Regions from separate parts of the Streptomyces sp. NPDC102258 genome, predicted to be linked through region 1. Evidence: riboswitches for the same ligand, from Rfam matches in the RefSeq annotation. Region 1 holds a riboswitch; each other region holds the start of a gene.

Region 1 (10,112 bases):
CGAGCGGATCGGCAAGCCGATCACCTCGAACGAGCGCTACAACTACATGTCCGAGATGATCCTGGCCGACGCGACGATGGCGGGCGTCTGGAAGGACTTCGTGACCTACCACTCCTCCCCCGCCTTCTACGAGGAGTTCCTCGACCTCTTCCAGGAGGACCTGGTCGCCAACCTCCCCGAGGCCGAGAAGCTGGTGGGTCCGCTGCGCGAGCTGCGCGTCGGCCGCCGCAACCGGGACGGCTTCGAGACGCACGACATCCTGCTGGACTGCACGGCCGTCATCAACTCGGCGGTCACCGGCCGGCCCTCCGCCTACCGGGGGCCGCACGTGGACAAGCCGCACAAGCTCTTCGGCGGACTCTTCTACATGCGCCTGCCCGAGGACGACGCGACCGGCGGTGACCTGGTGCTGTACAAGTACCGGCCCGGCGCGCACAAGTTCCACACCAGCGCCTCCGAGTACGGCGACAGCCGTTTCGACATCGACCCGCAGTACGTCGAGGAGGTCACGACCGTCCCGTACCGCAGCAACACCCTGGTGCTGTACCCGATCAACCCGCTCGCCCTGCACGGGGTGTCGGTGCGCTCCCTGACGCACCACCAGCGGCGGTTCATCGCCCTCGTCGGGGACCTGCCCCGGCAGCTCTTCGACCTCGCGCTCTGAGAAGGAGGCAGCTGTGATCCCCTTCGACCAGCGCACCGGCAAGATCTGGTACGACGGCTCGCTCGTGGACTGGGCCGACGCCCGGCTCCACGTGCTCAGCCACGGTCTGCACTACGCCTCCAGCATCTTCGAGGGCATCCGCGTCTACGGCGGCGAGGCGTTCATGCTGGAGGAGCACATCGCGCGGCTCGGCGCCTCGGCCCGCATCCTCGACTTCGAGCTCGCCTACGGGGACGACGTGCTGTACGAGGCCACCCGCGCGGTGGTCGCCGAGGCGGGCATCACCGAGGGCTACGTCCGGATGAACGCCTGGCGCGGTTCGGAGATCATCCAGACGGCGGCGCTGAAGACGTCCGTGCACACCTCGGTGGCGGCGTGGGAGCTTCCGGCGGGCTACTACGCGGCGGAGGACGCCCTGGACGCGGGGATCTCCGTGGTGACGGGCCGCTACCGCAGGCCGTCGCCGGAGTACGCCCCGGTCAAGAGCAAGGCCGCGGGCAACTACATGATCGGCACGGTCAGCAAGAACGAGGCGCTGCGGGCCGGTTTCGACGACGCCCTCCTCCTCGACGACCGGGGGAACTTCGTCGAGGCGACCGGTGCGCACCTGTTCTTCACCAAGGGCGGGGTGCTGTACACCCCGACGACCCGGTGCACCATCGACGGGATCACCCGGGCGTGCGTACTGGCGATCGCGGAGCGGGCGGGGATCGAGTGCGTGGTCGCCGACCTGGCTCCAGCCTTCGCGGGTGAGGCCGACGGCGCGTTCCTGTGCGGGACCGCGTGTGAGATCCTCCCCGTCAGCCGCCTCGATGATCATCACTACGACGTCGCCGGCAACGCGGTGACACGCACGATCGTCACGGGCTACCGGGAGCTGGTCCGGGGGCGCGCCCAGGTGCGCGCCCCCGGCGAGCCGACGCGGTAGCAAGCCCGTCGCGACACGGAAACAGGCCCTTCCGGGGGCCGCAAGAGCAAGGGCACGTGCATGGGAGCGGTAGATGCTCTGGAAAAACTCGCGCCGGTGGTGCTGGCCTTCGGTTGCGGGGTCGTCCTGGCACGGCGGAAGGTGGTGCCGGCCGAGAGCTCGAAGGCCTTCGCGGACTACGCGTTCCTCTTCGCCGTGCCCTGCTTCCTCTTCGGGAACATCTACCGCAGCGATCTGGGGGCGCTGTTCAACTGGCGGGCCATCGGCGGATACGCGGCCGCGGCCTGCGTCGCGGCCGCGCTGATCGGCGTGATGGCCTGGGCCCTGGGCGTACGCGATCCACGCGGTGTGGCGCTGCGCATCATGGCCGCCGTCCAGGTGAACACGGCCTACTTCGCGGTGCCGGTGTTCATCATGCTGTTCGGGAACGCGGCGCCGATCTTCCCGGTGCTGCTGTTCCAGGTCTGCGTGCTGTCCCTGGTCATCATCTCGATCATGGAGCTGGGGCGGCCGGACCGGGTCGGGAGTCCGGCGCGGCGGCTCGGATCCGCCGTCACCGCGTCGCTGCTGACCCCCGTCGTGATCGCCTGCAACGCGGGCATCGTGCTCAACCTGCTGCCGGTCACGGTGCCCGGGGTCGTGCTCGACAGCTTCGCCTTCGTCGGTGACAGCGCCTCGCCCGTCGCGCTGTTCGCCCTGGGTCTGCACCTGGGCGGGAGCGGCCTGAAGGTCCGGGGCACCTCGTTCGAGGAGATCTGGATCATCGGCTTCAAGTGCGTGGCCCTGCCGCTCATCACCTACGCGGTGTGCCGCTACGTCTTCGGGGTGGAGGGCGAGTGGCTCAGCTACCTCGTCCTGATCGCCGCGATGCCCGCGCCGCAGAACCTGTTCATCTTCGCCCAGCGCTACGACGTCGGAGTCGACATGTCGGCCTCCCTCGTCATCAAGAGCTCGGTCGTCGCGCTGCTGCTGCTCCCGCTGTGGACGCAGCTGGTGGCCCGGCCGGCCTGAATCCCTCCAGAAAGGCAGAACCGTGACGCAGACCGCGCAGCCCACCAGGATCTCCGTCGAGCAGGTGGCCGGCCGTATCGGGGCCGAGATCTCCGGGGTGGACCTGAGGCAGGAGCTCGATGAGGCCACGGTGGCCGAGATCCGCCGGGCCGTCCTGACCCACCGGGTCGTCTTCTTCCGCGGCCAGGACATCACCCACGCCCAGCACATAGCCTTCGGCCGCCGCTTCGGCGCGCTGACGCGGCGCCCGGGCAAGAAGCACGGTGTGCACCCCGAGGGGCACCCTGAGATCCTCACCGTCGACCCGAAGGCGGACACCGAGCGCTACGGCTCCGACTTCGAGGAGCACTACCGCCGCAAGTGGGTGTCCCCGCTGGCCGGCTGGCACAGCGACCTCAGCCAGGCCGTCAACCCGCCCAGCCTGTCCCTCCTGCGGGCCGAGCGGACGCCCGCCTTCGGCGGCGACACCCAGTGGACCAACACGGTCGCCGCGTACGAGGGCCTTTCGGCGCCGCTGCGCGCGTTCCTGGACGGGCTGACCGCCGAGCACGCCTTCTTCACCGCGGTCCACCTGCGCCACTCCGACGAACGCGACCGCGAGATCCTGAAGATCTACTGCGAGGACCCGCAGGTGGCGGTCCACCCGGTGGTCCGCGTCCACCCCGAGACCGGGGAGAAGGCCCTGTTCGTCAGCCCCGGCTCGACCACCCGCGTCAGCGGGTTCACCGAGCTGGAGAGCCGCCACCTGCTGGACCTGCTGTTCCAGCACCTGACCAGCGCCGAGTACACCGTCCGCTTCCGCTGGGAGCCGGGCAGCATCGCCTTCTGGGACAACCGCAGCACCTGCCACTTCGCCCCCACCGACTTCGCCCACCTCGACGTCGACCGCGTCATGCACCGCGTGACGGTCCTCGGGGAGCCGGCGCAGGGACCGAACGGCTTCGTCTCCCAGCTGGTGGAGGGGGAGCCGATGGCGGCCTGGTAGCCCGCCGGGCCTCGCTTCCCCGCCGAGCTCGTCCGTGTCCGGGGGACGACGTGGGCCGCGAGGTGCGGTGCCGGGCGGGGCCCGGGCACCCCACCGGGTGCCCGGGGCGCGAGGTCCGTACTCGCGTACCTTACGAGCCGACGGCCTCCGGCTCGCCCCGTCCGGCCTCGGCCGGGGTGGGGGCGGGGTCCCGGACCGTGTCCGCGGCGGGGGGTCCGGACGGAGCAGCCGCCCGGGCGGGGGCGGTCGCCGCCACCGCCGGGGGAGCCGCCACGAAGGGCCGCCACCAGGCCTCCTCCGGGGCGTCGGCCGCGCCGGGCTCGAAGGGCTGGCCCGGGATGGGCAGCGCGATGGAGGCCCCCGCGGCGGCCGCGGCGGCGACGGTGCCCTCACCGGGCTCGTCCCACGGGTGCGGGGCCAGGTTGAAGGTGCCCCAGTGGATCGGGAGCATGCTGCCGCGCGCCGCACCGCCCTGGAGGTCGAGGTGGGCCCGCATGCCCTCCTCGGGCGTCATGTGGATGTCGGGCCAGTACTCGGAGTACGCGCCGATCTGGATCATCGTGGCGTCGAAGGGCCCGTGGGCGGCGCCGATCTCCTTGAAGCCCGGGAAGTAGCCGGTGTCCCCGCTGTGGAAGACCCGGTGCTCCTCGCCCGCCACCACCCAGGAGGCCCACAGGGTGAACTGCTGGTTGCGCAGCCCGCGGCCACAGAAGTGGCGGGCCGGGGTGGCGGTCAGGGACAGGCCCGCGACCTGGGTGGTCTCGTTCCAGTCGAGCTCGCGCAGCCGGTCCGGCCGCACGCCCCAGCGCTCCAGGTGCGCGCCGACGCCCAGCGGGACGGCGAAGACCGTGTCCGTGCGGGCCAGGGCCTTGATCGTGGGGAGGTCGAGGTGGTCGTAGTGGTCGTGGGAGATGACCACGACGTCGACCGGGCCGAGGGAGGCCAGCGGTACCGGGACGGGGTGCAGCCGCCTGGGTCCGGCGAAGGGGAAGGGGGAGCACCGCTCGCCCCACACCGGGTCGAACAGCACCCGGCGCCCGTCGATCTCGGCGAGCACGCTGGAGTGCCCCATCCACGTCAGGCGCAGCCCGCTGACCGGCGGCTTCGCCAGCTCGGCCAGCGTCGTCGGGTACACCGGGACGGGCGCGCCGGGGTTGCGCCGGACGCGCTGTTCCTTGTGGAAGTAGACCTTGGCGAACTCGACCATCGACCCGGACGGCCTGGTCCGGGCCCCCACCGGGTTCTGGAACACGCCGTCGGCGAAGTTCGGCGAGCGCAGGATCCGCTCCAGCCGCGCGCCGGTGGGATCGGCCCCGAAGGCTTCGGGGCGCAGGGCGCGCAGCCGGGGACGCAGGGGTTGGGAGCCGGTCAAGGCGCCTCCTGGGAAGGTGCGGGCGGGGGCACGGGCATGCGGCCGTACGACCGTGCGGCCGTACGTCCACGCACATCCCAACGCACGGCCGGCCCCGAGGATTCCGCCCCGGGGCCCGTGTGTCGTACGGCGTGTCGTGCGGTCCGGACGCGCCCCCGCCGCGCCCGGAACGCTAGAGCGGCAGCAGGTCGGGGCGCTTGGCCTCGACGTGGTCGCCGGAGGACTCCCCGCGCAGCCGGCGCCCGATCCAGGGCACGAGGTGCTCGCGCGCCCACTGGATGTTGTCCCGGGTGACGTCCACCGATCCGCGCGGCGGGGTCGGCGGCCACGGCTGGTCCGGATCGGTGGGGACCTCGTAACCGAGGACCTGGGCGGCGCGCAGCGCGACCCGGGTGTGTCCCTCGGGCGAGAGGTGCAGCCGGTCGGTGTCCCAGGCCCGGCGGTCCTGGACGGACTTCAGCGACCAGAGGTCGAGGACCGGGCAGTCGTAGCGGTCGGCGATGGCGCGCACGTGGGCGTTGTACGTGGCGATCTTGCCCCGGAGGTGCTTGAGGACCGGCACCCCCCGGGTGTCGAAGCCCGTGGTGATCATGACGAGGCCCACGGCGCCGCTGAGGTCGGCCACGGCCGCCTCGAACCGCTCCGCCGCGTCGTCGGGGTCGCTGCCGGGCCGGATGATGTCGTTCCCGCCCGCACAGAAGCTGACCAGGTCGGGGGCGAGCTCCTTGGCCCGGGGGACCTGTTCGGCCACGATCTGGTCCAGGAGCCGGCCGCGGACCGCGAGGTTCGCGTACCGGAAGTCGTGTTCGTCGCGTTGGTCGGCCAGGAGCACGGCGAGCCGGTCCGCCCAGCCGAGATGTGAATCCCCGGGTCCCGGGTCCCCCACGCCCTCGGTGAAGCTGTCCCCGATCGCCGCGTACGAGCCGATGGTCTTGAGTTTCGTCGTCGTCGCTGCCACGAAGGACCATCCTTCACCCCCGCAAGCAACCTACGCCAACGTAATACGGGGTTGACGGACCGTGATCTATACCACCCGGGGGATAAGGAATAAGTACACGTGGGGCCGGGACCCCCCTCGGCCCCGGCCTCACACGCGTCCCAGCCGCCTCGGCGGCTGCCGTCAGACGCTCACGCCCTTGGAGCGGAGGTAGGCCAGCGGGTCGATGTCCGAGCCGTACGAGGGACCGGTGCGGATCTCGAAGTGGAGGTGCGGACCGGTCACGTTGCCGGTGGCGCCGGAGAGGCCGATGCGCTGTCCGGCGGTGACGCTCTGGCCGGCCGAGACGGAGAGCTGGGAGAGGTGGCCGTACTGGGAGTACTTGCCGTCGGCGTGCCGGATGACCACCTCGTTGCCGTACGCGCCGCCCCAGCCCGCGGAGACGACGGTGCCCGCGCCGACCGCCTTGACGGTGGTGCCGGTGCTCGCGATGAAGTCGACGCCGGTGTGGTAGCCGGAGGACCACATGCTGCCGCTCTGGTGGTACGGGGTGGAGGTGCCGCCGCTGACCGGGGCGACGAAGCCGGAGCCGTTCGCGGGCGCGGCGGGCGCGGCCGGAGCCGTGGGCGCGGCCGGAGCCGGGCGCTGGGCGGGGACGCGGGTGCGCTGACGCTGCGGGGCGGCGGACTCGGGAGCCGGGGTCTCGTCGGCGGCGGTGGCGCCCGCGCCGGAGGCGCTCTCGCCGCCCGCCGGAGCCGGGGCGGAGGATTCCTCGACCGGGGTCTCAGGGGCCTTCGGGGCGGGGGCCGGGGCCTGGGCGTGGCCGCCGAGGGTCAGCCTGAGGCCGGGGTGGATGAGGGAGGGGTTCTCCCCGACGGCCGCGCGGTTGTCCGCGTAGAGCTTCTCCCAGCCCCCGGAGAGGTGGCGCTCGGCGGCGATCTTCGAGAGGTAGTCGCCCGGCACGACGGTGTAGACGGCCGGAGCGGCGGCGTCCGCCGTCGTCGGAGCGGCGGCGTCCGCCGTCGTCGGAGCGGCGGCGGGCACGGCGGCGCGCAGGGTCTCGGGCAGCGCGCCCCGTACCGGCGCCGCGGCCGGGGTGGCGGCGTGGGCGCCGGCGGCGCCCATCAGCGGCAGCGCGAGGGCGGCGCCGCCGGTGCCGGCCACGGCGAGGCCGCGGGAAAGGGAGCGGGAGCGGGACTTCGGGCGGCGGTGCTTACCCTGTGCGGGCATGGGGAATTCCTCTCCGTCGCCTGCGAGGTGAGCTGTCGGGTTCGGACTGGAGATGTCCGGCCGTACCCGCGCGAGGCGCGTACGAATTCACCCCTAGCCGTCCCGGAAAGGATCTGGATCCGGGACGGCGGCTTACCTGGTTCCCCCGCTCCTGCCGCGCGCGTCGATGGTCGGATGCGATTGCCGGGCGGCGGCAGGATGAGGCGGTCCACCCGGATCGATCGCGAAGGTAATCCAGCGGAGCCGTGCACAACAAGCCATGAATTCCCTGACGCATTCACAGGTATGAGGGATCAACGGAATTCCCGTCACCCTGTGTCCATTCGCGGCCCGCAACACCGGCCCTGGCAAGGGAATTCACATTCCGCGATCAGGCACGGACGGTCACCGTATGATCTGGCTCACGGGGGCTGGCGCGATCTCGCTTCCGGACACGGCAAGTTGGCTGCAAACCGATCAATTCGGACACTCGGGACCCTATGGAGGAGCACACGTGACCCAGCAGATACCCCAGCCCCTGCCCGGCGGCCCCGAGCCCGCACCGGCGTTGACCGGCGTCCGCAACTTCCGCGACCTTGGCGGTCTGCCCGCCGCCGACGGACGGCGGGTCCGGCCGGGACGACTGTTCCGAAGCGGACATCTCGCCCATGCCACCGAAACCGACGCGGAGTTCCTCCGCTCGCTCGGCCTGCACACCGTCTTCGACTTCCGCAACGACGCGGACCTGGCCCTGGAGGGCCCGGACGTCGAGCTGCCGGGCGTGCGCAACGTGAACGTCCCGCTGACCGACCCGGCCGACGGCCGCGAGTTCTGGAAGATGGTCCGCGACGGGGGCCTGGACCAACTGCGCGCCGCACTCGGCGAGGGCAAGGCGGCGGACCGGATGGCCCTGTCGTACCGGACCATGGTCCTCTCCCGCACCGCCGAGCACGGCCGGGTGCTGCGCGCGCTCGCCGAGGAGAGCGTCCCGGCGCTGATGCACTGCGCCGCGGGCAAGGACCGGGCGGGCGTGTCGATCGCCGTCACCCTGCTCGCGCTCGGCGTCGAGCGCGAGGCGATCGTGGCGGACTACCTGGAATCGAACGCCCCGCACAACCGCTACCGGGTGCGGCGCGGCAACGATACGGCCGAGGCCCGCTCCCCGGAGGCGATGGAACTGCTGGCGCCGCTGTTCGACGCGCGCCCCGCGTACCTGCTCGCGGCGTTCGAGACGATCGACGAGCGGTGGGGCGGGGCGGAGCGCTACCTCGCCGTGGGCCTCGGCCTGGACCCCGCCACGCTGGAGCGGCTGCGCGAGCGACTGCTGGACTGAGCGCGGGGCCGGGCGGCCCGGCGGGGGCCCGGTATCGCACCGGGCCCCCGCCCCAGACGGTCTCAGCGGCCGGCCACGGCCTGCTTCATCAGGGTCCGGCCGAAGTCCCACATCAGGCCGCCCCCGCCGTGGGCCTCGTCCATGACCTCCCGGAAGGCGCCGACGAACCGGTCCACGTCCGCCTCGTCCACGATCAGCGGCGGGATCAGCTTGATGACCTCCAGGTGGTCGCCCGAGACCTGGGTCAGGATCCGGTGCCGGCTCAGCAGCGGCGCCACGACCAGCTGCGCGAACAGCCCCTTGCGGGCCGCCTGGAGCACGGCCCACCGGCTGCGCAGCCCCAGGGAGGACGGCCGGCCGAACTCGATGCCGATCATCAGCCCGCGCCCGCGCACCTCGTGCAGCAGCTCGTACTCGTCCACCATCGCGGCGAGCCGCCCGCGCAGCAGGTCGCCCATGGCCCGGGCGTGCGCGACGACCTCCTCGTCCTCCATCACCGAGAGCACCGCCAGCCCGGCCGCCATCGCCTGCGCGTTGGAGCCGAAGCTCGCCGAGTGCACCAGCACCCGGTCCATGGAGGAGTAGACCTTCTTGAAGATCCAGTCCTTGCCCAGGGTCGCGCCCACCGGGACGTAGCCGCCGGAGAGGGCCTTGGCCACGCACACCAGGTCCGGTTCCACGCCCGGCTCGTGCTGGTACGCGTAGAAGTCGCCGGTCCGGCCGAGGCCCGTCTGCACCTCGTCGGCGATCAGCAGCGCCTTGTGGCGGTGCAGCAGTTCCTGCGCGGCGAGCAGGAACCCGGGCGGGGCCGCGATCACCCCCTTGCCCTGGACCGGCTCGACGATCAGCGCGGCGACATCGCCCCGCGCCAGCTCGCGCTCCAGGCCGGCCAGGTCCCCGAGCGCGATCTTGGTGTCGGGCAGCAGCGGAGCGAAGCCGTCCCGGAAGCCGCCTTCGCCGTTGACCGACAGCGAGCCCGTGGTGAGGCCGTGGAAGGCGTGGTCGCAGTACAGGATCCGTGGGCGCCCGGTGGCGTACCGGGCGAACTTCAGGGCGGTCTCCACCGCTTCGGTGCCGCTGTTCCCGAAGAAGACCCGGTCCAGGTGCGGACTGTACGAGAGCAGCTTCTCGGCCAGCAGCCCGGGCAGCGGCTGGCAGTCGAAGCGGGTCAGGTCGGCGAGCTGGGCGTCGAGCACGTCGTGCAGGGCGCGGCGCACCACGGGGTGGTGCCGGCCCAGGCCCATCACCCCGAACCCGGCCAGCATGTCGAGGTAGTCGTTGCCCTCCTCGTCCCAGAAGTGCGCCCCCTGGGCCCGGACGTACACCTTGTCGAAGCCGATGGTGTGCAGCATCCGGGGCAGCTGGTGGTTGAGGTGGCGGGCGTGCAGCTCGTACCGCTCCCCGCCGCGCTCGGCCAGCAGCGCGGCGAGGTCGAAGCCCCCGCCCCCCTCCGGCCGGGACGTCACGACGAGCCGGCCCGGTTGCCGCCGATCGTCTCCCGGGCCGCGCGCAGGGACTCCTTGAGGGAGCCCATGGTGGCGAGGACGGCGGTGGGCTCGTAGCCGCAGTGCGCCATGCAGTTCGCGCAGCGCGGGTCCTTGCCGCGGCCGTACTTGCTCCAGTCGGTCTCCTCGATGAGTTCGCGGTACGTGGGCACGTAGCCGTCGCTCATC
Region 2 (10,112 bases), on a different contig from region 1:
GCTCACCGGTGGCCGGGTCCAGGTCGGCGACGAGCAGGCGGATGGAGTTCGTACCGCAGTCGACGGCCGCGACCCGGGTCACTCCGCGGCCTCAGCGCGCTCCGCGCACGGGGTCACGCAGGCGCCCTTGGCCCACCACTCGGGCAGCATCGCCAGGGCCTCGTCGCCGAACGGGTTCACCCCCGGGCCGGCCGCCAGCGAGTGGCCGACCAGCACGTGCAGGCACTTGACCCGGTCCGGCATGCCGCCGGCGCTCGGGAAGCCCTGGAGCACCTCGATGGCGTCCCGGCGCCGGATGTAGTCCTCGTGCGCGGCCTGGTACGCGGCGGCCAGCTCGGGGTCCTCCGCGAGGCGGGCCTGCATCTCCTTCATGACGCCGTTGGCCTCCAGCGTGCCGATGGCGGAGGCCGCCCGGGGGCACGTCAGGTAGTACAGCGTCGGGAAGGGGGTGCCGTCGGGCAGCCGCGGGGCGGTCTCCACGACGTCCGGCTGCCCGCAGGGGCAGCGGTGCGCGATGGCGCGCAGCCCGCGCGGGGGGCGGCCGAGCTGCTGCTCGAACGCCTCGATGTCCGCGTCGGTCGGCTCGGTCCGGTCGGTCTGGGGCGGGGGCGTCTGCATGCCTGGAGGGAGTCTCTTCGTTCTCGTGGATGGGTGGGTGCGGGCGGGACGGGCGGGCGCGCGGGGCTCACTCGCCGGGGCGGTCGGCCTTGTCGACGCCGTCCCAGACGTTGGAGTACCAGGGCCGCTCGGCCCCGTTCTGTCCGCCGCGGCGGTGTTCCGCAGCGCCCGATCCGGGGTCGGTCATGATGTAGCCGACCTCCCCCGGGCGCAGGAAGTGCAGGTGCCTGCGGGCCTGCTGCTCCGCGTAGGCGGGGTCCTGCCAGCGGGCCTTCTCGTCGCGGAGCTGGTCGAGGCGCCTGCGCGCGTCGGCGGCGGCCCGCTGCTGGTCCGCGATCTCCGAGCGCTGGGAGACGTACTGGCGCATCGGATACGCGAGGGCGACGACCAGGGTACAGAGGACGAGCACCAGCAGGGCCGCCCGGCCGGTGAGGCGGCTGCGCCGGACGACCCGGCGCGACTGCGAGCGGTAGACGTGCGCGGCGGTCCGTTCGCCGAGCTGCCTCAGCCGGGTCGCCGTCGAGAAGGTGGAGAACCGGTCCCGGTTCCCGGCCATGATCCCGCCTCCCCTGTGCGCGCCCTACGCAATACGTCCCCGCACACGGTACGGGACCGAGTGCGGGGACGTACGGAGGCTGGATCGGGATTAGCCCTTGAAGCGGGGGAAGGCGGAGCGGCCCGCGTACACGGCGGCGTCGTCGAGGATCTCCTCGATGCGCAGCAGCTGGTTGTACTTGGCGACGCGGTCCGAGCGGGCCGGGGCGCCGGTCTTGATCTGGCCGCAGTTCACGGCGACGGCGAGGTCGGCGATGGTGACGTCCTCGGTCTCGCCGGAACGGTGCGACATCATGCACTTGAAGCCGTTGCGCTGGGCCATCTCGACGGCGTCCAGGGTCTCGGTCAGCGAACCGATCTGGTTCACCTTCACGAGCAGGGCGTTCGCGGAGCCCTCCTCGATGCCGCGGGCCAGACGCTCCGGGTTGGTGACGAAGAGGTCGTCGCCGACGATCTGGACCTTGGAGCCCAGCTTGTCGGTGAGGGTCTTCCAGCCGGCCCAGTCGTCCTCGTACAGCGGGTCCTCGATGGAGACCATCGGGTACGCGGAGACGAGCTCCTCGTAGTACTCGGTCATCTCGGCGGCCGAGCGGGACTGGCCCTCGAACTCGTACTTGCCGTCCTTGTAGAACTCGGACGCGGCGACGTCGAGCGCGAGCGCGATGTCCTTGCCCGGGACGTAGCCGGCCTGCTTGATGGCCTCGACGATGAGGTCGAGCGCGGCGCGGTTGGACTCCAGGTTCGGGGCGAAGCCGCCCTCGTCGCCGAGGCCGGTGGACAGGCCCTTGGTGTGCAGGACCTTCTTGAGGGTGTGGTAGACCTCGGCGCCCCAGCGCAGCGCCTCGGAGAAGGACTCCGCGCCGATCGGGGCGATCATGAACTCCTGGATGTCGACGTTGGAGTCGGCGTGCGACCCACCGTTCAGGATGTTCATCATCGGAACGGGCAGCAGGTGCGCGTTCGGGCCGCCCAGGTAGCGGAACAGCGGCAGGTCCGAGGCCTCGGACGCGGCGTGCGCGACGGCGAGGGAGACGCCGAGGATGGCGTTGGCGCCGAGCGAGGCCTTGTTGTCGGTGGCGTCCAGGTCGAACATGGCCTGGTCGATCAGCCGCTGCTCGGTGGCGTCGTAGCCGACGAGCTCCGGGCCGATCTGCTCGATGACGGCGAGGACGGCCTTCTCGACACCCTTGCCCATGTAACGGTTGGGGTCACCGTCGCGGAGCTCGATGGCCTCGAACGCTCCGGTGGAGGCGCCGGACGGGACTGCAGCACGGCCGGTGCTGCCATCGTCGAGGCCCACCTCGACCTCGACCGTGGGGTTGCCTCGGGAGTCCAGGATTTCCCGGGCTACGACGACGTCGATGGACGGCACGAGCATCTCCTTCTGGGATGTGACGCTGGGTGTGCGGTGGCATGTCTGGCCGTCGGACGGCCTTGCCGACTAGAGCCTAACCGGCTCCGGGCACTCGACCGTCCGACCGCCCGGGTCCTGGGACGAAAAAGGGTCCGAATACCCGCCTTCCCGGACATACGGCTCGCGGTCGAGCCCGCCCGAAGGGCGCCGGAGGACACCGGAAGGCCCGCGGCCACGGACAGCACGCCGCCGCCCGGCGCGTGGGGGACACGTGCCGGGCGGCGGAGGGTGCTGCGGGTGTTACGGGTACCGCGGGTGTTGCCCGGGAATTCAGCTGAGCTTCAGCTTCTGCCCCGGGAAGATCAGGTCGGCGTCGTCGACGATGTCCTTGTTGAGCTCGAAGACCTTCTCCCAGCCGCCCTTGACGCCGTTGGCCTGGGCGATGGTGCCGAGGGTGTCGCCCTCCTTGACCTCGTACGAGCCGTTGCCGGTCTTCACGGTGCCGGACTGCGGGGCGGTCTTCACCGGCGCCGGGGCCTCGGAGCGCTCGGAGCGGGTGACCGGGGCCTCGGACGGGCGCTTGGTCTCCGCCTTCGGGGTGGCCGGCTTGACGGGAGCGGGCTTCGCGGGCTTCGCGGCCTCGGGCTTCGTCTCGGGCTTCGGCTTCGACGGGGTGGTGGTCGAGCCGCCGCCGCTGTACGAGGAGTTGGACAGGCCGACGCCGCAGGACGGCCAGGCGCCCTTGCCCTGGCCCTTGAGGACCTTCTCGGCGATGGCTATCTGCTGCGACTTGGAGGCCTGGTTGGCCTGCGCGGCGTACGCCTTGCCGCCGTACGCGGCCCACGTGGAGGACGTGAACTGCAGGCCGCCGTAGAAGCCGTTGCCCGTGTTGATCGACCAGTTGCCGCCGGACTCGCAGGAGGCGACCTTGTCCCACTCGGACGCGGTGGCGGCGCTGGCGGAGCCAGCGGCCATCAGAGGGGCCGCGACGGCGACACCGGCGACACCGGCGAGCGTGACGATGCGGACGGCCTTGGAGCCGCGGCGGTGCTTGCCCTTGCCGGAAAGCAGCATGGAGTTCTCCTCACCGACGCCTTCGAGGTGAGCTGTCGGGTTCGGGCGGATGAGTTGCCCGGTCACGTGTCGAGCACGTGGCTTAACCCCTAGCCGGTCGCGGCCGTCTGAACGGCCTTGCCCGGCGCCTACCTTGGTTCCCCCGCTCCTGCCTTCGGCGCTTGACGCGACGACTGTTCCCTCCGTCCGCCGGCAGGATTCGGCGATGCGGTCGAAGGAGCCCGCGGTGGCGAGCGATTCAGAAGGTAGACAGGTCTCTCCCCGATGTTCAACGCGCGACATCAGGGAGAAACCGGCCTACTTGCGTTCCTCAAGAGCACGTTTGCGCAGGTGAGAACGGGGTTTGCGGAAGTTCCGGAACGAGACACGCCAGTTGACCGGAAGAGACGCATGTCTCACTTGCCGATAACGGACATTCAGCTCTTTAAGGGTGTCCGAACTGCCGCTATTCCTTGGTTAGATCCAGGTTCTGGCCCGGCTTGATGAGGTCCGCGTCCCCGCCGATGACCTGCTCGTTGGCCTGGTAGAGAGCGTTCCAGCCCCCCGTGAGGCCGTTGGCGTCCGCGATGGCGGTGAGGCTGTCGCCCGGCTTCACCGTGTACGAGGGCTCCGCGGCGGCCGTGCCCGACGCCGTCCGGGCCGCGGCCGGCAGTTCGACGGCCGCCGGGCCGCGGTGCTTGCCCGCGCCGTCGGCCTGCTCCCCGGCCGGGGCCGAGGGAGTGGCTCCGGGCGTGGCTCCCGGGACGGCCGGGGCCGTCGGGTCCGCCGGGGCGGAGGGGCCGGCCGGAGTCGTCGGGGTGGCCGGGGCGGTGGGGGTCGCCGGGGTGGCGGGCGCGGCCGGGGAGGCCGGAGGTGTGGCCGGCGGCACGCTCGGGTCGGTGGAGGGCACCGAGTAGTCCGGGTCGGGCATGACGGGCAGTCCGGTGGTGGGGCCCAGCGGGTAGTCCGGCAGGCCGCTCGGGCCGGTGGAGGGCGAGGAGCCCGGCTGCGGGGTGGGGGCGCCGAAGTCGGTCGGACGCCCGCCGGAGCCGGTGGGGGGCACCGCGCTGTCCGGCCGGGACGGGGAGGGGGCCACCGGTCCCGGGGTGTTGCCCGGGTCGACCTGGGCGGCCGGGCCCTGCTGGGTCAGTCCGGCCGAGGCGGAGCACAGCGGCCACGCCTGGGGACCCTGGGAGGCCAGCACCCGTTCGGCGACGGCTATCTGCTGGGAGCGGCTCGCGAGGTCCGGGCGCTCGGCGTAGGCGAGGCCGCCCGCGTTCTTCCACTGCTCCAGGGTGAACTGGAGCCCGCCGTACGCCCCGCTGCCGAAGTCGGCGCTCCAGGTGCCGCCGCTCTCGCAGTCGGCGACCTTGTCCCAGGTGGCGGTGTCGGCGGCGCTCGCGCCGCCCGCCGCGAGCAGCGGCAGGGCCAGGGCGGAGCCGGTGACCCCGGCGGTGACGACCAGGGCGGGTACCTGGCGGGGACGTCTGTGGCGGCCGTTCCCGGAACGCATGAGGCTGCACCTTTCGCATAACGGCTGGGTAACGGCAGAACCTAGCCCCCTTCGAACGCATGTCACAAGTTCGGGCCCCCGACTGACTTCCGGTCAGCCGGCCGTACGGTGGCGCCCCGTCACGGCGCGGCCGCGGCGCCGACCGGTACCGCCGGGACGGCTCAACCGTTTCGGGGTGTGAAGCGGACCGGCAGCGTGCGCAGGCCCCGCATGATGAGTCCGCCGCGCCAGCGCAGGTCCGTAGGGGGAACGGCAAGTTCCAGATCCGGCAGACGCGTCAGCAAAGTCGCGAGCGCCGTCTGGCCTTCGAGACGGGCCAGCGGCGCGCCGAGGCAGTAGTGGATCCCGTGGCCGTAGCCAAGGTGCTGATTGTCACTCCGGGAGAGGTCCAGGGTGTCCGGGTCCGCGAACCGGTCGGGGTCGCGGTCGGCCGCCGCGAGGACCACCAGGACGGGGTCCCCGGCGGCGATGTCCTGCCCGCCGAGGGCCAGCGGCTCGGTGGCGAACCGCCAGGTGGCGAGCTCCACCGGGCCGTCGTAGCGCAGGAGTTCCTCGATGCCGGTCTCCAGCAGGGCGCTCTCGCCCGCCGCGAGGGAGTCCTGGAGGCGGGTGCGCTGCTCCGGGTTCATGAAGAGGGCGTGCAGCCCGTTGCCGATCAGGTTCACCGTGGTCTCGAAGCCGGCGAAGAGCAGGATGAAGGCCATCGCGGTGGCCTCCGCCTCCGTGAGGTGGTCCCCGTGGTCGCTCGCGCGGATCAGGTCCGAGATGAGGTCATCGCCCGGATCGTCCCGCTTGCGGTGGATGAGTTCCCCGAGATACGTCCGCATCCGCTTCACCGAGCGGGCCACTCCGCCGCGCGGGCCGCCACCGTGCCGGATCATCATCCCGGCCCAGTCGCGGAAGTCGTCCTGGTCCTCGCGCGGGACGCCGAGCATCTCGCAGATGGCGTAGATGGGGAGCGGGAAGGCGAACTCATGGATGAGATCGGCCTCGCCGACGGCCGCGTCCCCCGCCTTCTCCACGATCTTGTCGATCAGATGGTCGGTGAGCTCCTGCACGCGCGGGGTGAACTCGGCGACCCGGCGCGGGGTGAACGCCTTCGACACCAGCCGCCGCAGCCGGGTGTGGTCCGGCGGGTCGATGTTCAGCAGGTGCGTCATCAGCTCCGCCTTGCGCTCCCCGGGGATCCCCGTTTTGCCCTTGGCGTGAGCGGGTTCCGCGTGGTGGGCCGGATTCTTGCTCAGCCGTTGGTCGGCGAGGGCCTGGCGGGCGTCTGCGTACCGGGTCACGAGCCAGGCCTCGACCCCGCTGGGGAGCTTGGTGCGGTGCACCGGGGAGTGCTCGCGCAGCCAGGCGTAGGCCGGGTAGGGGTCGGTCGCGAACTCCCAGTCGAAGAGCGTCGGGCCCTGGGGGGCGGCGGGATCGGCGGGGGGCGGGGAGGTCTGCTCATGCACCCGATGACGTTATCCCGGCCGGAAGCCGCCACCCCAAATAGGTGGTTCGCCGCGGCTGTCCGTAGATCGGCCGACGCTTGACCTCGCTCGGTCCGGCGTTCCTACTTTCGGACTTGTGGATGTGAGGATCTTGAAACGCAGTTTCGCGGTGGTGGAGCGACGGGCCGAGCACGCGGTCAAGTACTTCTACTCCCACCTCTTCTGGCACAACCCCGGACTCCGGGCCCTCTTCCCCGCCTCCCCCGCGGACATGGAACGCCAGCGCGACCGGCTCTTCGCCGCGCTCACCCAGATCCTGACCCGCCTGGAGAGCGGGAGCTCCGTCCCCTATCTACGCGACCTCGGACGCGACCACCGCAAGTTCCTCGTCGGCCCCGAGCACTACACCGCCGTCGGCGCCTCCCTGCTCGCCGCCCTCGCCGAGACCTCCGGCGCGGCCTGGACCCCCGACGTCGAGAAGGCGTGGAGCGAGGCCTACCAGTTCATCGCCGACACCATGACGGCCGGCGCCCGGGAGAGCGACGAACCTCCCTGGTGGGACGCCGAGGTGGTGCGCCACCTGCGGTACGGGGAGGACATAGGCGTCCTGACCCTGCGCCCGCACGCCCCGCTCCCCTACCGGCCGGGCCAGTACGTCAGCGTGAGCAGCGAGCGGGTCCCGACCACCTGGCGCACGTACTCCCTCGGCAACGCGCCCCGCCCCGACACCACCGTCGACCTGCACGTCAGCCGGATCGAGGGCGGCCGGCTCAGCACCGCCCTGGTCCGCGAGGTCCGGCCGGGCGAGCCGCTGCGGCTCGGCGCCCCCGGCGGCGACCTGGTCCTGCGCCGGGCCGACCGCCCCCTGACCCTGATCGCCGCCGGCACCGGCTGGGCGCCGGTCCGGGCGCTGCTGGAGGACCTGGCCGAGCGCCCTCCCGATCAGGACGTACGCCTCTTCGTGGTGGCCCGGGACGGCGCCCACCTCTACGACCGCCCGCTCATCGACGCGTACGCCGCCTCCTGCGGGTGGCTCGCCGTCACCTACATCACCCCCGCCCCCGGGCGGCACCGCAACCAGGCCACCGACCGCCTCGCCACCGCCCTCGGCCACCGGGGCCTGTGGCGGGAGCAGGACGTCTATCTCAGCGGGCCCCCGCGGTTCGTGGAGGAGACCGCCCACCTCCTGGAGGAACTCGGCGCCCCGCCCGAGCGGCTCTTCCACGACGCCGTCCCCGCCGTCGGCGCCGCCGGGGCCCGGCCGCTGGGCTTCGGCGAATGGTTCCTGAGCCGCCCCGACCCGCACTGGCACGACCCCGCCGCCCGCGCCCCCCGCCACGACGGCTGACCGGACCGCGGCTCGGCCTCCGGGGCCCCCGCCCCCGGCCGCCCGGCCGCCCGGCCGCCGGATCAGGCCACGCCCTCCGCCGCCCGGATCGCGTCCCGGTACGCGCGGGCCGCCGCCCGCAGCGCCGTCTCGGGGTCCGTCCCCTCCGCCTCGGCGCTCGCCGCCAGCGCGAGCAGCGCGTAACCGATGCCCTCGCCCCGCGGCACCTCCACGCCGACGCCGCCCGCGCGGGCCCGGCCGGCGAGCTTGGCGGCGAGCGCGAGCGCCGGCTGGGCGACCGGGATCCCGTCGGTGACCGACTCCCGCCGCTTCTCGACCGCCTTGCTGGCCTGCCAGTGCTCCCGGACCTCCTCCGGGGAGTCGGCGCGCGCGTCCCCGAAGACGTGCGGGTGGCGGCGGATCAGCTTGTCCACCAGGTCGCCGGCGACATCGTCGATGGAGAAGGGCCCCTCCCCTTCTTCTCCGTCTCCTTCTCCTTCTTCTCCTTCTCCTTCTCCTTCTTCTTCCGTCGCCGCCTCCTGTGCGATGCGGGCGTGGAAGACCACCTGGAGCAGGACGTCGCCGAGTTCCTCGCGCAGGTCCGCCCGGTCCCCGTCCTCGATCGCCTCGACCAGCTCGTAGGCCTCCTCAAGGGCGTACGGCGCCAGCCCCGCGTGGGTCTGCCGGGAGGTCCAGGGGCATTCGCGCCGCACCCGGTCCATCACCTGCACCAGGTCGAGCAGCCGCGCGCCCGGCAGATCGTACGAACCGGGCAGCAGCTCCAGGTCCGGCATGCTGACGCGGCCGGACCCGGCGAGCCGGGCCAGACCGTCCGTGAGCCGCTGGTCCCCCTCGCCGCCGGGAAGCACCACGACCGTACAGCCGCCCGCGCAGGCCCCGACGAGCGCCTGGGCGTCGGGCACCTCCCCGACCGTCACCCGTACCCCCGCCTCGCGCAGGTACGGCAGCTGCGGGTGGTCCGGGTCGGCGCACAGGACGAGGTCGGCGGCGCGCAGGGTCTGCCAGGCCGGCCAGGACAGCAGCCCGGGGGCGACCCGGTGGCTGGCGGTCAGCAGCACGATCCGGCCCACGGCCCCGGGCCCGGCCTCGGCGGGAGCGGGAACGGAAGCGGAGGCGGAGGCGGAGGCGTAAGGGGCGGAAGCGGGTCCGGCGGTGTGGTCGGTCACCCTCCGAACCTACCTCCGCCCGCGCCTCACGCGCCGCCGAGGGCCTGCTGCTCGGGCCGGGTGCGCTGGGTGATCCAGGGGGTCTCCTGGTCGGCGAGGATGATCTGCTGCGCGTCCCACTTCCCGTAGCGCGGGTTCACCTCGATGTGCAGGGCCTTCGCCGCCGCCCCCAGCCTGGCCAGCGCCTTGTCCTGGCTGCCGTAGTGCGCGAACAGCTTGTCGCGCAGCAGCTTGAAGCGGGTGTCCGCCTCCAGCTGGTCCGGCGCCAGCTGCGCCTGCTGGAGCGCCGCCGCCTGGAGGCCCTTCTCCCCGCCCGCCTGCTGGAGCTGCGCCTTGCGCACCTCTTCGAGCTCCTTGGGCGTCACGTTCAGCCCGGCGTCGTCGGCGGCCCGCTCCAGGACGGCGGTCTGGATCATCTTGTTGAGCTTCAGCCGCTCCAGGCCGGCGGTGGCCTCGATCAGCTGCGGGCCCTGTCCGGAACGGTTCTGCGCCGTGCGGACGTCGTTGACCTGGGCCTGAAGCGCGGAGGTGGTGATGCGTTCCCCGCCGACGACCGCCGCCGTACCGGGACGGGTCCCGCCCGAGCAGGCGGCCAGCAGGGGGGCCGCCGCGAGCAGGGCGGCGGAGACGGAGAGCGCTGTGCGACGGTGCAAAGGAGCCTCCAGGGCCGGGAGATTGTGCGTCGGTGCACAAGGGCCGTGCGGTGATCGATGGTATGCAGTCAGGGTGGTCCGGGCCACCGCTTCGACCAACGATTCCGGGGGTGTTGGGGTGCGAGTTCACTCCCCGGCTACCCCCGGGCCCCCCGTTCCTGGGATGGTCGCCCCACCATGTCGACACAGCAGCTCGCCCCGCACCGCGCCGCGGACCGGCCGGCGTCCTCCTCCGTACGGCGCTCCGCGCGCCGGCCCGGCCTGGCCGGGTCCGCCTGCGCGGCCCTGGTCACCCTCGTCGCCGTGTGCGGCGGGGACGCGGTCGCGCGCGTGTTCCCGTACGGGCCGCGGCACCGCAGCGTCAACGACCTCGGCAACCAGTTCGTGCCGTTCCACGCGCACCTGTGGGACCTGCTGCA
Region 3 (10,112 bases), on a different contig from region 1:
GGACGGTTCCGATGAACTCGCCGCCGATGGTGGCGGCGAGGCCGACCCGGTCCACGTAGTCGTGGTGCGTGAAGCGGCGCACGTCGCGGTCGGAGAGCCGGGGGTAGGGGGCGAAGAAGCGGTAGTACTTCGACTCGTCCGAGACCTGCTCGTAGAAGCTGACCAGGCGGCCCGCGTCCTCGGTCGTGATGGGGCGGATCCGGGCCGTGCCGCCGTCGCGCAGCACGACGTCCGCTTCCCAGTGGGCCGGGTACGAGGGGTCCGACGCGGTGGTCATGGGGCCACCTTAAGGGGCGCTGGCCCGGTGGCGGAGCGGGCCGGCCGGGGCCCGGCGGCCCGCGCGCGGCGGATCCGGCGGCCCGGGGCAAACCAGTGCAAGCTGGGGAGGGTCCAACGGCGGCGGATCCGGGCCGAAGGTCGGTCCGGGCAGTCCGGGGGTCGTGAGAGACTGGTCTAGACAACCGTAAGAACCTGAAGGGCATCACCATGGCAGAGCGCCGCGTCAACGTCGGCTGGGCCGAGGGCCTGCACGCTCGTCCCGCCTCGATCTTCGTCCGTGCGACGACCGCTTCCGGCGTCCCGGTGACCATCGCGAAGGCGGGCGGCGACCCCGTCAACGCCGCTTCCATGCTGGCGGTCCTCGGCCTGGGCGCCCAGGGCGGCGAGGAGATCGTGCTCGCTTCCGAGGCCGAGGGCGCCGACGCCGCCCTGGACCGCCTCGCGAAGCTGGTCGCCGAGGGCCTTGACGAGCTCCCGGAGACCGTCTGACCCTTCGGGTCCGGTAACGCCGAAGCCGCGGTCCCCGCTCCGGGGGCCGCGGCTTTCGCGTTTCCCGCCTTCGCCCCGGCGCGGGGATTCCCGGGAATACCGTGCCGCGGACGGCAGGAATTCCGCGCATGGAAATACACAACCGCCACGCTATTCCTGTGGGCGCGGCCGTCCGCCCTTTTGTATACGGGATCCCTGTTAATACCGGCCGCCCGCCGTGTTTACGGCAGGTTGCGAAGTCCTCACCCGCGGCCGGTGCGCCCCGGCCGCCCGCTGCGCGTGCAGCGTCGTGAGCCCGGCGGCCCGCTCCGCGTCCCCGCGCGCCACCGCGTCCACGATCGCCCCGTGCTCAGCCCAGGAGTCCGCCGGCCGCGCCGGGGCCTCCACCACGTACATCCAGGCGATCTTGCGCCGGGTCTGGGTCAGCAGCGCGATCAGCCCGGGACTCGCCGAGGCCTGGACGAGCGTCTCGTGGAACCAGCCGCCCAGTGCCCGCAGATCCTGCCCCTGGCCCTGACGGGCCCGCTCCTGGCCCAGCCTGACCAGTCCGCGCAGCACCTTGAGGTGCGCCTCGGTGCGCCGCCGGGCGGCCCGGGAGGCGGCCAGCGGTTCGAGCAGCGTCCGCAGCTCCAGGAGGTCGGCCGCCTCCTGCGCGGTCGGCTCGGCCACACAGGCGCCGGCGTGCCGCCGCGTGGTGACGAAGCCCTCGGACTCCAGGGTGCGCAGCGCCTCGCGGACGGGGACGCGCGAGACCCCGTAACGGCGGGCGAGCACCTCCTCGGTCAGCCGGCCGCCCGGACCGAAGAAACCGGAGACGATGTCGTCGCGGATCGCTGTGCACACCGCGTGCGCCGGAATACGCAAGGCCGGACCTCCGCTGGATTATCCGCCGGCACCTTCGCCGGATTCGTGACCGTGCCGCGACTCTATTGCAGCACACGATAATTTCCGATGTCGGGCCGATATCCGGAACATTTCGCCATGGAAGGGGGGCGGACCGGGGAACACGAAGAAGGCCCCGGCTCGGAAGCCGGGGCCTTCTTTCGGGGCGCGTGCGCGTCAGACGCCGACGCCGTGGCTGCGCAGGTACGCCAGCGGGTTGATGTCCGAGCCGTACTGCGGGCCGGTACGGGCCTCGAAGTGCAGGTGCGGGCCGCTGGAGTTGCCCGTGGAGCCCGACAGGCCGATCTGCTGGCCGGCGGTGACGCTCTCGCCGACGGAGACGTTCAGCGAGTTCATGTGGCCGTACTGGGTGTAGGTGCCGTCGTTGTGCTTGATGACGACGTTGTTGCCGTACGCGCCGCCCCAGCCGGCCTCGACGACGGTGCCCGCGCCCACGGCGTGGACCGAGGTGCCCTCGTCGGCGTGGAAGTCGATGCCGGTGTGGCTGCCGGAGGACCACATGCCGCCGCCGGCGCCGTACTGGGTGCTGACGTAGGAGCCCTCGATGGGGGCGACGAAGGTGTTGAGGCGCTTGCGCTCCTCGTCGCGGGCGGCGCGCTCGGCGGCCTCGCGCTCGGTCTTCGCCTTGGCCTCGGCGGTCCGCTTGGCCTCCGCGGCGCGCTGCTTCGCGTCGGCCTCGGCCTGCGTCCGGGCGGCGACGGCCTCGGCGGCGGCCTGCTGGGTCTCGGCCTGGGCCTTGAGGTCGTCCTGGAGGCCGTCCGCGACGACGATCGCGTTCTGGCCGGTGTCCTCGACGGACGGAGCGCTGTGGTCCGCGGCGAACGCGGGAGCCGCCACGGCGGCGACCACGCCCGTGGTGGCGAGGGCGGCTATACCGGCGTAACCGGCGGTCTTGCGGCTCAGACGACTGGAACCACGGTGCTTACCGGCGACACGACTGCCATACGCCATGAAGGGGGTGATCCTTTCCTTCCCTCTCGCCTACCGGGTTAGCTGACGGGTTCGGAGCAGGAAGGTCTCCTACGGATCTCCTCTGGCGAGGCGGTCCGATTCACCCCAGGGACTGATGTGGGTCCCCGGCTCCCCAGGCTCGCGCCTGACGGGGACTCGGCGATCGCTGTCCGGTGCCGCGGGTGCGGCGGGCACAACTGACGGACAGCACGCCCGACGCTAGGCGGATCATCAGTCAATCGCCAAACACACGAGCCCTTTTGTTGCGTACGCCACACCCCATACCCGCAACCACACCGTGAAACAGACAAAAGGGGTTCTGGCGGACGATCCGCCGGAACCCCTTTTCCCGTGACGCTCCGTCAGTTCGTGACGACGGTGACCTCTCCGATGCCGAGGGCCCGCACGGGCTCCTCGATCTGGGCCGCGTCACCCACCAGGACGGTGACCAGCCGGTCCACCGGGAAGGCGCGCACGACCGCCGAAGTGGCCTCCGCCGTACCGGTTTCGGCCAGCCGTGCGTACAACCGCGCCTGGTAGTCGTCCGGGAGCTCCTGCTCCACCTGGTCCGCGAGGGTGCCCGCGACGGCCGCGGCCGTCTCGAACTTCAGCGGGGCGACGCCCACCAGGTTCTGCACGGCCACGTCGCGTTCGGCGTCGGTGAGGCCCTCCGCGGCGAGCGTGCGCAGCACCTTCCAGAGGTCCTCCAGCGCCGGGCCGGTGTTGGGGGTGTCCACCGAGCCGCTGATGGCGAGCATGGAGGCGCCCTTGCCGTCGGCGGTCGAGCGCAGCACCTGGCCGAACGCCCGCACCCCGTAGGTGTAGCCCTTCTCCTCGCGCAGCACCTTGTCCAGGCGGGAGGTGAGGGTGCCGCCGAGGCAGTACGTGCCGAGCACCTGCGGCGCCCAGACCAGGTCGTGCCGGTCGGGCCCGATCCGGCCGATCAGCAGCTGCGTCTGGACCGCTCCGGGCCGGTCCACGATGACGACCCGGCCGGTGTCGTCGGCCGTCACCGGCGGGACCGGGAGCGGCTCGGCGGTGTCGCCGGTCCAGGCGCCGAGGGTGTCGGCCAGGACGGCGTCCAGGTCGATGCCGGTCAGGTCGCCGACGACCACCGCGGTGGCGGTGGCGGGGCGCACGTGGGCCTCGTAGAAGGCGCGTACGGCCGTGGAGTCGATGCGGGCGACGGTCTCCTCGGTGCCCTGGCGCGGGCGGGACATGCGCAGGCCGGCCGGGAACAGCTCCTTGGAGAGCTGCTTGGCGGCGCGGCGCTGCGGGTTGGCCAGCTCGTGCGGGATCTCGTCGAGCCGGTTGCGCACCAGCCGGTCGACCTCGCCGTCGGCGAAGGCCGGCGCGCGCAGCGCGTCGGCGAGCAGGCCGAGGGCCTTGTGCAGGCGGGAGGCCGGGACCTCCAGGGAGACCCGCAGACCGGGGTGGTCGGCATGCGCGTCGAGGGTGGCGCCGCAGCGCTCCAGCTCTGCGGCGAACTCCTCGGCGGAGTGCTTGTCGGTGCCCTCCGACAGGGCGCGGGCCATGATGGTGGCCACCCCGTCGAGGCCCTCGGGCTCGGCGTCCAGCGGGGCCGCGAGGTTGACCTCGACCGCGACGACCTGCTGGCCGGGGCGGTGGCAGCGCAGCAGGGTCAGGCCGTTGGCGAGGGCGCCGCGCTCGGGGGCGGGGAACGCCCACGGCTTGGCCTCGCCGGCCTCGGGGCGCGGGTGGAAGGTCATCGTGACGGCTGCGGTGTCGCTCACTGCTCCGCCCCTTCGGTCTCGTTCTCGTCGGCGGCGGACGCGTCGGGCTCCTCGGAGCCGGGCAGCGGCTCGTACACGAGCACCGCGCGGTTGTCGGGGCGCAGCCGGGCCGCAGCGACGGCCTGCACCTCCTCGGCGGTGACGTCCAGTACGCGCTGGACGGCGGTCAGCGCCAGCTGGGGGTCGCCGAACAGCACGGCGAAGCGGCACAGTTCGTCGGCCCGGCCGGCGACCGTGCTCAGCCGGTCCAGCCACTCCCGCTCCAGCTGCGCCTGGGCGCGCTCCATCTCCTCGGCCGTGGGGCCCTCGGCGGCGAACCGCGCGAGCTCCTCGTCGACGGCCGCCTCGATGGCGGGCACCTCGACGCCGCTGGAGGTCTTGACGTCCAGCCAGCCCAGCGAGGGCGCCCCGGCCAGGCGCAGCAGGCCGAAACCGGCCGCCACGGCGCTCTGGTCGCGGCGTACCAGGCGGTTGTGCAGGCGGGAGGACTCGCCGCCGCCCAGCACGGTCAGCGCCACGTCGGCGGCGTCGCACTCACGGGTGCCGTCGTGCGGCAGCCGGTAGGCGGCCATCAGCGCGCGGGCCGGAACCTCTTCGACGATCTCCTCGCGCAGCTGCCCGCCCATGACCTCGGGGAGCGAGCCGTCGCGCGGGGCCTGCTTGCCGTCGTGCGCCGGGATGGTGCCGAAGTACTTCTCGACCCAGGCCAGCGTCTGCGCGGGGTCGATGTCGCCCACGACCGACAGGACGGCGTTGTTGGGCGCGTAGTACGTACGGAAGAAGGCGCGCGCGTCCTCCAGGGACGCGGCGTCCAGGTCGGCCATGGAGCCGATCGGGGTGTGGTGGTACGGGTGGCCCTCGGGGTAGGCGAGGGCGGTCAGCTTCTCGAACGCGGTGCCGTACGGCACGTTGTCGTAGCGCTGGCGGCGCTCGTTCTTCACGACGTCGCGCTGGTTCTCCATGGACTCCTCGTCCAGGGCGGCCAGCAGCGAGCCCATGCGGTCCGCCTCCAGCCACAGGGCGAGCTCCAGCTGGTGGGCGGGCATCGTCTCGAAGTAGTTGGTGCGCTCGAAGCTGGTGGTGCCGTTCAGGGAGCCGCCGGCGCCCTGGACCAGCTCGAAGTGCCCGTTGCCCGGTACGCTCGCCGAGCCCTGGAACATCAGGTGCTCGAAGAGGTGAGCCAGACCGGTCCGCCCCTTGACTTCGTGGCGCGAGCCGACGTCGTACCAGAGGCAGACGGCGGCGACCGGGGTGAGGTGGTCCTCGGACAGCACCACGCGCAGGCCGTTGGCCAGCCGGTGCTCGGTCGCTGTCAGGCCGCCGGAGCCGGCCTGAGCTGTGGCCGTGTGACCCATGGGCATGTGGTCCCTTCGATCGCGATGCAGAGATTTCTGTCAGACCTGCCACTGTATGCAAGCGCGCCGACCGCCGGAGAAGTTCCCCGGTCCGCCCCTTGGACTCCGTCCGGGGGGTCGCCCGGGGTCGGAGTCGGCGTTGTCGGTGCCTCGGGCCACAATGGTCCGCGTCGCCACCGGCCGGACGGCCTCCGTCCGGCACCCCGTACACACCGATTTTTGGTTAAGGAGCCGCGCAGCGATGGCCCGCCGCAGCACGAAGACCCCGCCGCCGGAGGATTTCGAGGAGAGGATCCTCGACATCGACGTCGTCGACGAAATGCAGGGCTCCTTCCTCGAGTACGCGTACTCGGTGATCTACTCCCGTGCCCTGCCGGACGCCAGGGACGGCATGAAGCCGGTGCACCGGCGCATCGTCTACCAGATGAACGAGATGGGCCTGCGCCCCGACCGGGGCTACGTCAAGTGCGCCCGCGTCGTCGGCGAGGTCATGGGCAAGCTGCACCCGCACGGTGACGCGTCGATCTACGACGCCCTCGTGCGGATGGCCCAGCCCTTCTCGATGCGGCTGCCGCTGGTCGACGGCCACGGCAACTTCGGTTCGCTCGGCAACGACGACCCGCCGGCCGCGATGCGTTACACCGAGTGCCGGATGGCCGACGCCACGTCACTGATGACGGAGTCGATCGACGAGGACACCGTCGCCTTCGCCGCCAACTACGACGGCCAGGAGCGCGAGCCCGTCGTCCTGCCGGCGGCGTACCCGAACCTCCTGGTCAACGGCTCCTCCGGGATCGCCGTCGGCATGGCCACCAACATGGCCCCGCACAACCTGGGCGAGGTCATCGCGGCCGCCCGCCACCTGATCCGCTACCCGGAGGCCGACCTCGAAGCGCTGATGCGCTTCGTGCCGGGCCCGGACCTGCCGACGGGCGGCCGGATCGTCGGACTGTCCGGGATCAAGGACGCCTACGAGAAGGGCCGGGGCACCTTCAAGATCCGCGCCACCGTGGCGGTGGAGGACGTCACCCCGCGCCGCAAGGGGCTGGTCGTCACCGAACTGCCCTTCACGGTCGGCCCCGAGAAGGTCATCGCCAAGATCAAGGACCTGGTCGGGTCGAAGAAGCTCCAGGGCATCGCCGACGTCAAGGACCTCACCGACCGCTCGCACGGCCTGCGCCTGGTCATCGAGATCAAGAACGGCTTCCACCCGGAGGCCGTGCTGGAGCAGCTGTACAAGCTGACGCCGATGGAGGAGTCCTTCGGCATCAACAACGTCGCGCTGGTCGACGGCCAGCCGCTGACGCTGGGCCTCAAGGAGCTGCTGGAGGTCTACCTCGACCACCGCTTCGAGGTCGTCCGGCGCCGCAGCGAGTTCCGCCGCGGCAAGCGGCGCGACCGGCTGCACCTGGTCGAGGGCCTGCTGGTGGCCCTGGTCGACATCGACGAGGTCATCCGGATCATCCGGGACAGCGACAACTCCGCCCAGGCCAAGGAGCGCCTGATGGAGCGCTTCTCGCTGAGCGAGGTCCAGACCCAGTACATCCTGGACACCCCGCTGCGCCGCCTCACCCGCTTCGACCGGATCGAGCTGGAGTCCGAGCGCGACCGGCTGACCGGCGAGATCGACGAGCTGACCGGGATCCTCGACTCGGACGCCGAACTGCGCAAGCTCGTCTCCTCCGAACTGGCCTCGGTCGCGAAGAAGTTCGGCACCGCGCGCCGGACCGTGCTGCTGGAGTCGGCGGGCACGGCGGTCGCCGCGGTTCCGCTGGAGGTCGCGGACGACCCCTGCCGGGTCCTGCTGTCCTCCACCGGCCTGCTGGCCCGTACGGCGGGCGGCGACCCGCTGCCCGAGGAGGAGGGCGGCTCCCGCGCGAAGCACGACCTGATCGTCTCGCAGGTGGCCGCGACCGCCCGGGCCGACGTGGGCGTGGTGACCTCGTACGGACGGCTGCTGCGGCTGTCGGTGATCGACCTGCCGCAGCTCCCGGACACGCACGCCGCGCCGAACCTGGCGGGCGGCGCCCCCGTCGCGGAGTTCCTCTCCGGGCTGGAGGCCGACGAGACGGTGGTCTGCCTGACCACCCTCGACGAGTCCTCGCCGGGCCTGGCCCTCGGCACCGAGCAGGGCGTGGTCAAGCGGGTCGTGCCGGACTACCCGGCGAACAAGGACGAGCTGGAGGTCATCACCCTCAAGGAGGGCGACCGGATCGTCGGCGCGGTCGAGCTGCGCACGGGTGAGGAGGACCTGGTCTTCATCACCGACGACGCCCAGCTGCTGCGCTACCCGGCCGGCCAGGTGCGCCCCCAGGGCCGCCCGGCGGGCGGGATGGCGGGCATCAAGCTCGCCGAGAACGCCAAGGTGATCCACTTCTCGGCCGTGGACCCGGCGCGGGACGCCGTGGTCTTCAGCGTGGCCGGCTCGCACGGCACGCTGGACGACTCGGTGCGCTCCGGCAAGCTGACCCCCTTCGACCAGTACCCGCGCAAGGGACGGGCCACGGGCGGCGTGCGCTGCCAGCGGTTCCTGAAGGGCGAGGACGTGCTGGTCCTGGCCTGGGCGGGGAACGCCCCCGTCCGCGCGGCCGCCGCCAACGGCACCCCGGCCGCGCTGCCCGCGCCGGACCCGCGCCGCGACGGCTCGGGCACGCCGCTGCCGGCGACGGTCGAGGCGCTGGCGGGAGGCGTGCTCTAACTACGGCGGCCCCCTCGGGGGGCGGCCGTGGAGGCGGGCGGTCCGGGCGGTTGGCGGGCCGCCCGTCCCGTGTCCCGACTACTGTTTTCCCGGTACGCGCGGGTGGGGGGAGAGCAGCACTGATGAGTCGTCGGGCGAGCGGTCTGATCGGGGTCTGGGCCGAGGCCCAGCGGCAGCAGCAGCGGACGCAGGTGATCCAGCAGCGCGAGGCCGAGCAACGGCGGCGGACCTACGAGCGGGACGCGGCCCGGGACCGGCGCGAGCAGCAGGCCGCCTACAAGCAGCACCGCGAGGCCGAGGCGCGGCGGCGCACCGAACGGATCGAGGCCGAAGTGGCCGCCCTCCAGGGGCTGCTGGCGGCGGGCTGCCGGGCGCCGGCGTTCCGGATGTCCGCCCTGGTGCGCGAGGAGCGGCTCGCGCCCTTCGACCCCGGCGCCCTCGCCCACCCGGTGCCGATGCCGCAGCTCCACCAGTTCCAGCAGCACGGCGGCGGCCGCCCCCTCGGCCCGGGCCGCCGCGCGCAGGCCGAGCGCGAGGCGCACGACCGGTACACGCACGCCTGGCAGGCCGCGCACGCCGCCGAGCAGGAGCGGCTGCGGCAACTGGCCTCGTACCGGCAGCAGTACGACCGCTGGGCCGCCGAGCAGCTCGCCGGGATCCGCCGCCACAACAGCGGCCTCGCCGAACTGGCCGACGCCCTGCGCGCGGGCGATCCCGAGGCGGCGGTGGAGTACTTCTCGGCGGCCCTGTACGCCTCCACGGCCTGGCCCGAGGAGCTGCCCCGCCAGGTGTCCGCGGCCTACGATCCGGCGGCGCGGCAGCTGGTGCTCGACTGGGAGCTGCCCCGCTACGAGGCCGTACCGGAGACGAAGTCCGTACGGTACGTGGCCGCCTCGGACCAGGACCGGGAGACGGCCCGGCCCGCCACGCAGCGCCGGGCGCTGTACCGGGACCTGCTGGCCCAGTGCGTGCTGCTGGCGCTGCGCGAGGTGTACGCGGCCGACGAGTTCGGTGCGCTGGACTCGGTGGTCGTCAACGGATTCGTGGACGCCCCCGATCCGGTGACGGGCCGGGAGGCGCAGATCGTCCTGGCCACCGTGCAGGCCCCGCGGGCGGCCTTCTCGGAGCTCCGGCTGGAGCAGGTGAGCGCGGTGGACTGCCTGACCGACGGGCTGCGCGGGCAGCTGTCGGCCCGGCCGGACCAGCCGGCCGCCGTACGGCCGGGCCGTCGGCCGGGCGAGGTCGGCGGCAGCGGCGGCGTGGTCAGCCACGGCGGGCACGGGGAGGAGAGCGGGGACGAGCCGGACCTGTTCCTCATGGACCCGATCGCCTTCGAGAACCTGGTCGCCGAGCTGTTCCGGGCGATGGGCATGGAGGCGGTGACCACGCAGCGCTCCGGCGACGGCGGCGTGGACGTGGAGGCGCTGGACCCGGCCCCGATCCGGGGCGGGCGGATCGTGGTGCAGGTCAAGCGCTACCGCAACACCGTCCCGCCGACGGCGGTGCGGGACCTGTACGGCGCGGTCCAGGACGCGGGGGCGAACAAGGGGGTGCTGGTGACCACCTCGTCCTTCGGGCCGGGGTCGTACACCTTCGCCAACGGCAAGCCGCTGGAGTTGGTTCCCGGGGCGGAGCTGGTGGAGCTGCTGCACCGGTACGGGCTGCGCGGGCGGCTCGGCGGCG

Evidence for each region. Region 1 has a riboswitch for cyclic di-AMP ahead of ACZ6ZT_RS23765 (peptidoglycan DD-metalloendopeptidase family protein). Riboswitches for the same ligand answer to the same signal wherever they lie in the genome.
Region 2: another riboswitch for cyclic di-AMP. It lies ahead of ACZ6ZT_RS17800 (transglycosylase family protein); the one in region 1 lies ahead of ACZ6ZT_RS23765 (peptidoglycan DD-metalloendopeptidase family protein).
Region 3: another riboswitch for cyclic di-AMP. It lies ahead of ACZ6ZT_RS13195 (M23 family metallopeptidase); the one in region 1 lies ahead of ACZ6ZT_RS23765 (peptidoglycan DD-metalloendopeptidase family protein).

What each region holds. Positions count from the first base shown of each region.
Region 1 is NZ_JBVJLO010000015.1:30,571-40,682, forward strand. Features, by position in the region: gene ACZ6ZT_RS23735 (hypothetical protein) at 1-664, shown strand, start outside; gene ACZ6ZT_RS23740 (aminotransferase class IV) at 678-1,592, shown strand; gene ACZ6ZT_RS23745 (AEC family transporter) at 1,653-2,603, shown strand; gene ACZ6ZT_RS23750 (TauD/TfdA dioxygenase family protein) at 2,626-3,588, shown strand; gene ACZ6ZT_RS23755 (MBL fold metallo-hydrolase) at 3,719-4,960, opposite strand; gene ACZ6ZT_RS23760 (SGNH/GDSL hydrolase family protein) at 5,133-5,918, opposite strand; gene ACZ6ZT_RS23765 (peptidoglycan DD-metalloendopeptidase family protein) at 6,081-7,127, opposite strand; cyclic di-AMP (ydaO/yuaA leader) riboswitch at 7,132-7,303, opposite strand; gene ACZ6ZT_RS23770 (tyrosine-protein phosphatase) at 7,621-8,439, shown strand; gene ACZ6ZT_RS23775 (aspartate aminotransferase family protein) at 8,502-9,905, opposite strand; gene hpnH (adenosyl-hopene transferase HpnH) at 9,902-10,112, opposite strand, start outside.
Region 2 is NZ_JBVJLO010000009.1:214,075-224,186, reverse strand. Features, by position in the region: gene ACZ6ZT_RS17820 (Ppx/GppA phosphatase family protein) at 1-82, opposite strand, end outside; gene ACZ6ZT_RS17815 (DUF501 domain-containing protein) at 79-618, opposite strand; gene ACZ6ZT_RS17810 (FtsB family cell division protein) at 686-1,174, opposite strand; gene eno (phosphopyruvate hydratase) at 1,265-2,551, opposite strand; gene ACZ6ZT_RS17800 (transglycosylase family protein) at 2,858-3,601, opposite strand; cyclic di-AMP (ydaO/yuaA leader) riboswitch at 3,604-3,771, opposite strand; gene ACZ6ZT_RS17795 (transglycosylase family protein) at 4,047-5,093, opposite strand; gene ACZ6ZT_RS17790 (cytochrome P450 family protein) at 5,255-6,547, opposite strand; gene ACZ6ZT_RS17785 (globin domain-containing protein) at 6,669-7,874, shown strand; gene ACZ6ZT_RS17780 (nucleoside triphosphate pyrophosphohydrolase) at 7,937-8,944, opposite strand; gene ACZ6ZT_RS17775 (SurA N-terminal domain-containing protein) at 9,067-9,693, opposite strand; gene ACZ6ZT_RS17770 (YfhO family protein) at 9,871-10,112, shown strand, end outside.
Region 3 is NZ_JBVJLO010000006.1:274,938-285,049, forward strand. Features, by position in the region: gene ACZ6ZT_RS13180 (bifunctional acetate--CoA ligase family protein/GNAT family N-acetyltransferase) at 1-277, opposite strand, end outside; gene ACZ6ZT_RS13185 (HPr family phosphocarrier protein) at 487-768, shown strand; gene ACZ6ZT_RS13190 (GntR family transcriptional regulator) at 967-1,632, opposite strand; gene ACZ6ZT_RS13195 (M23 family metallopeptidase) at 1,828-2,622, opposite strand; cyclic di-AMP (ydaO/yuaA leader) riboswitch at 2,635-2,794, opposite strand; gene ACZ6ZT_RS13200 (M16 family metallopeptidase) at 2,985-4,352, opposite strand; gene ACZ6ZT_RS13205 (M16 family metallopeptidase) at 4,373-5,731, opposite strand; gene ACZ6ZT_RS13210 (DNA gyrase/topoisomerase IV subunit A) at 5,973-8,429, shown strand; gene ACZ6ZT_RS13215 (restriction endonuclease) at 8,552-10,112, shown strand, end outside.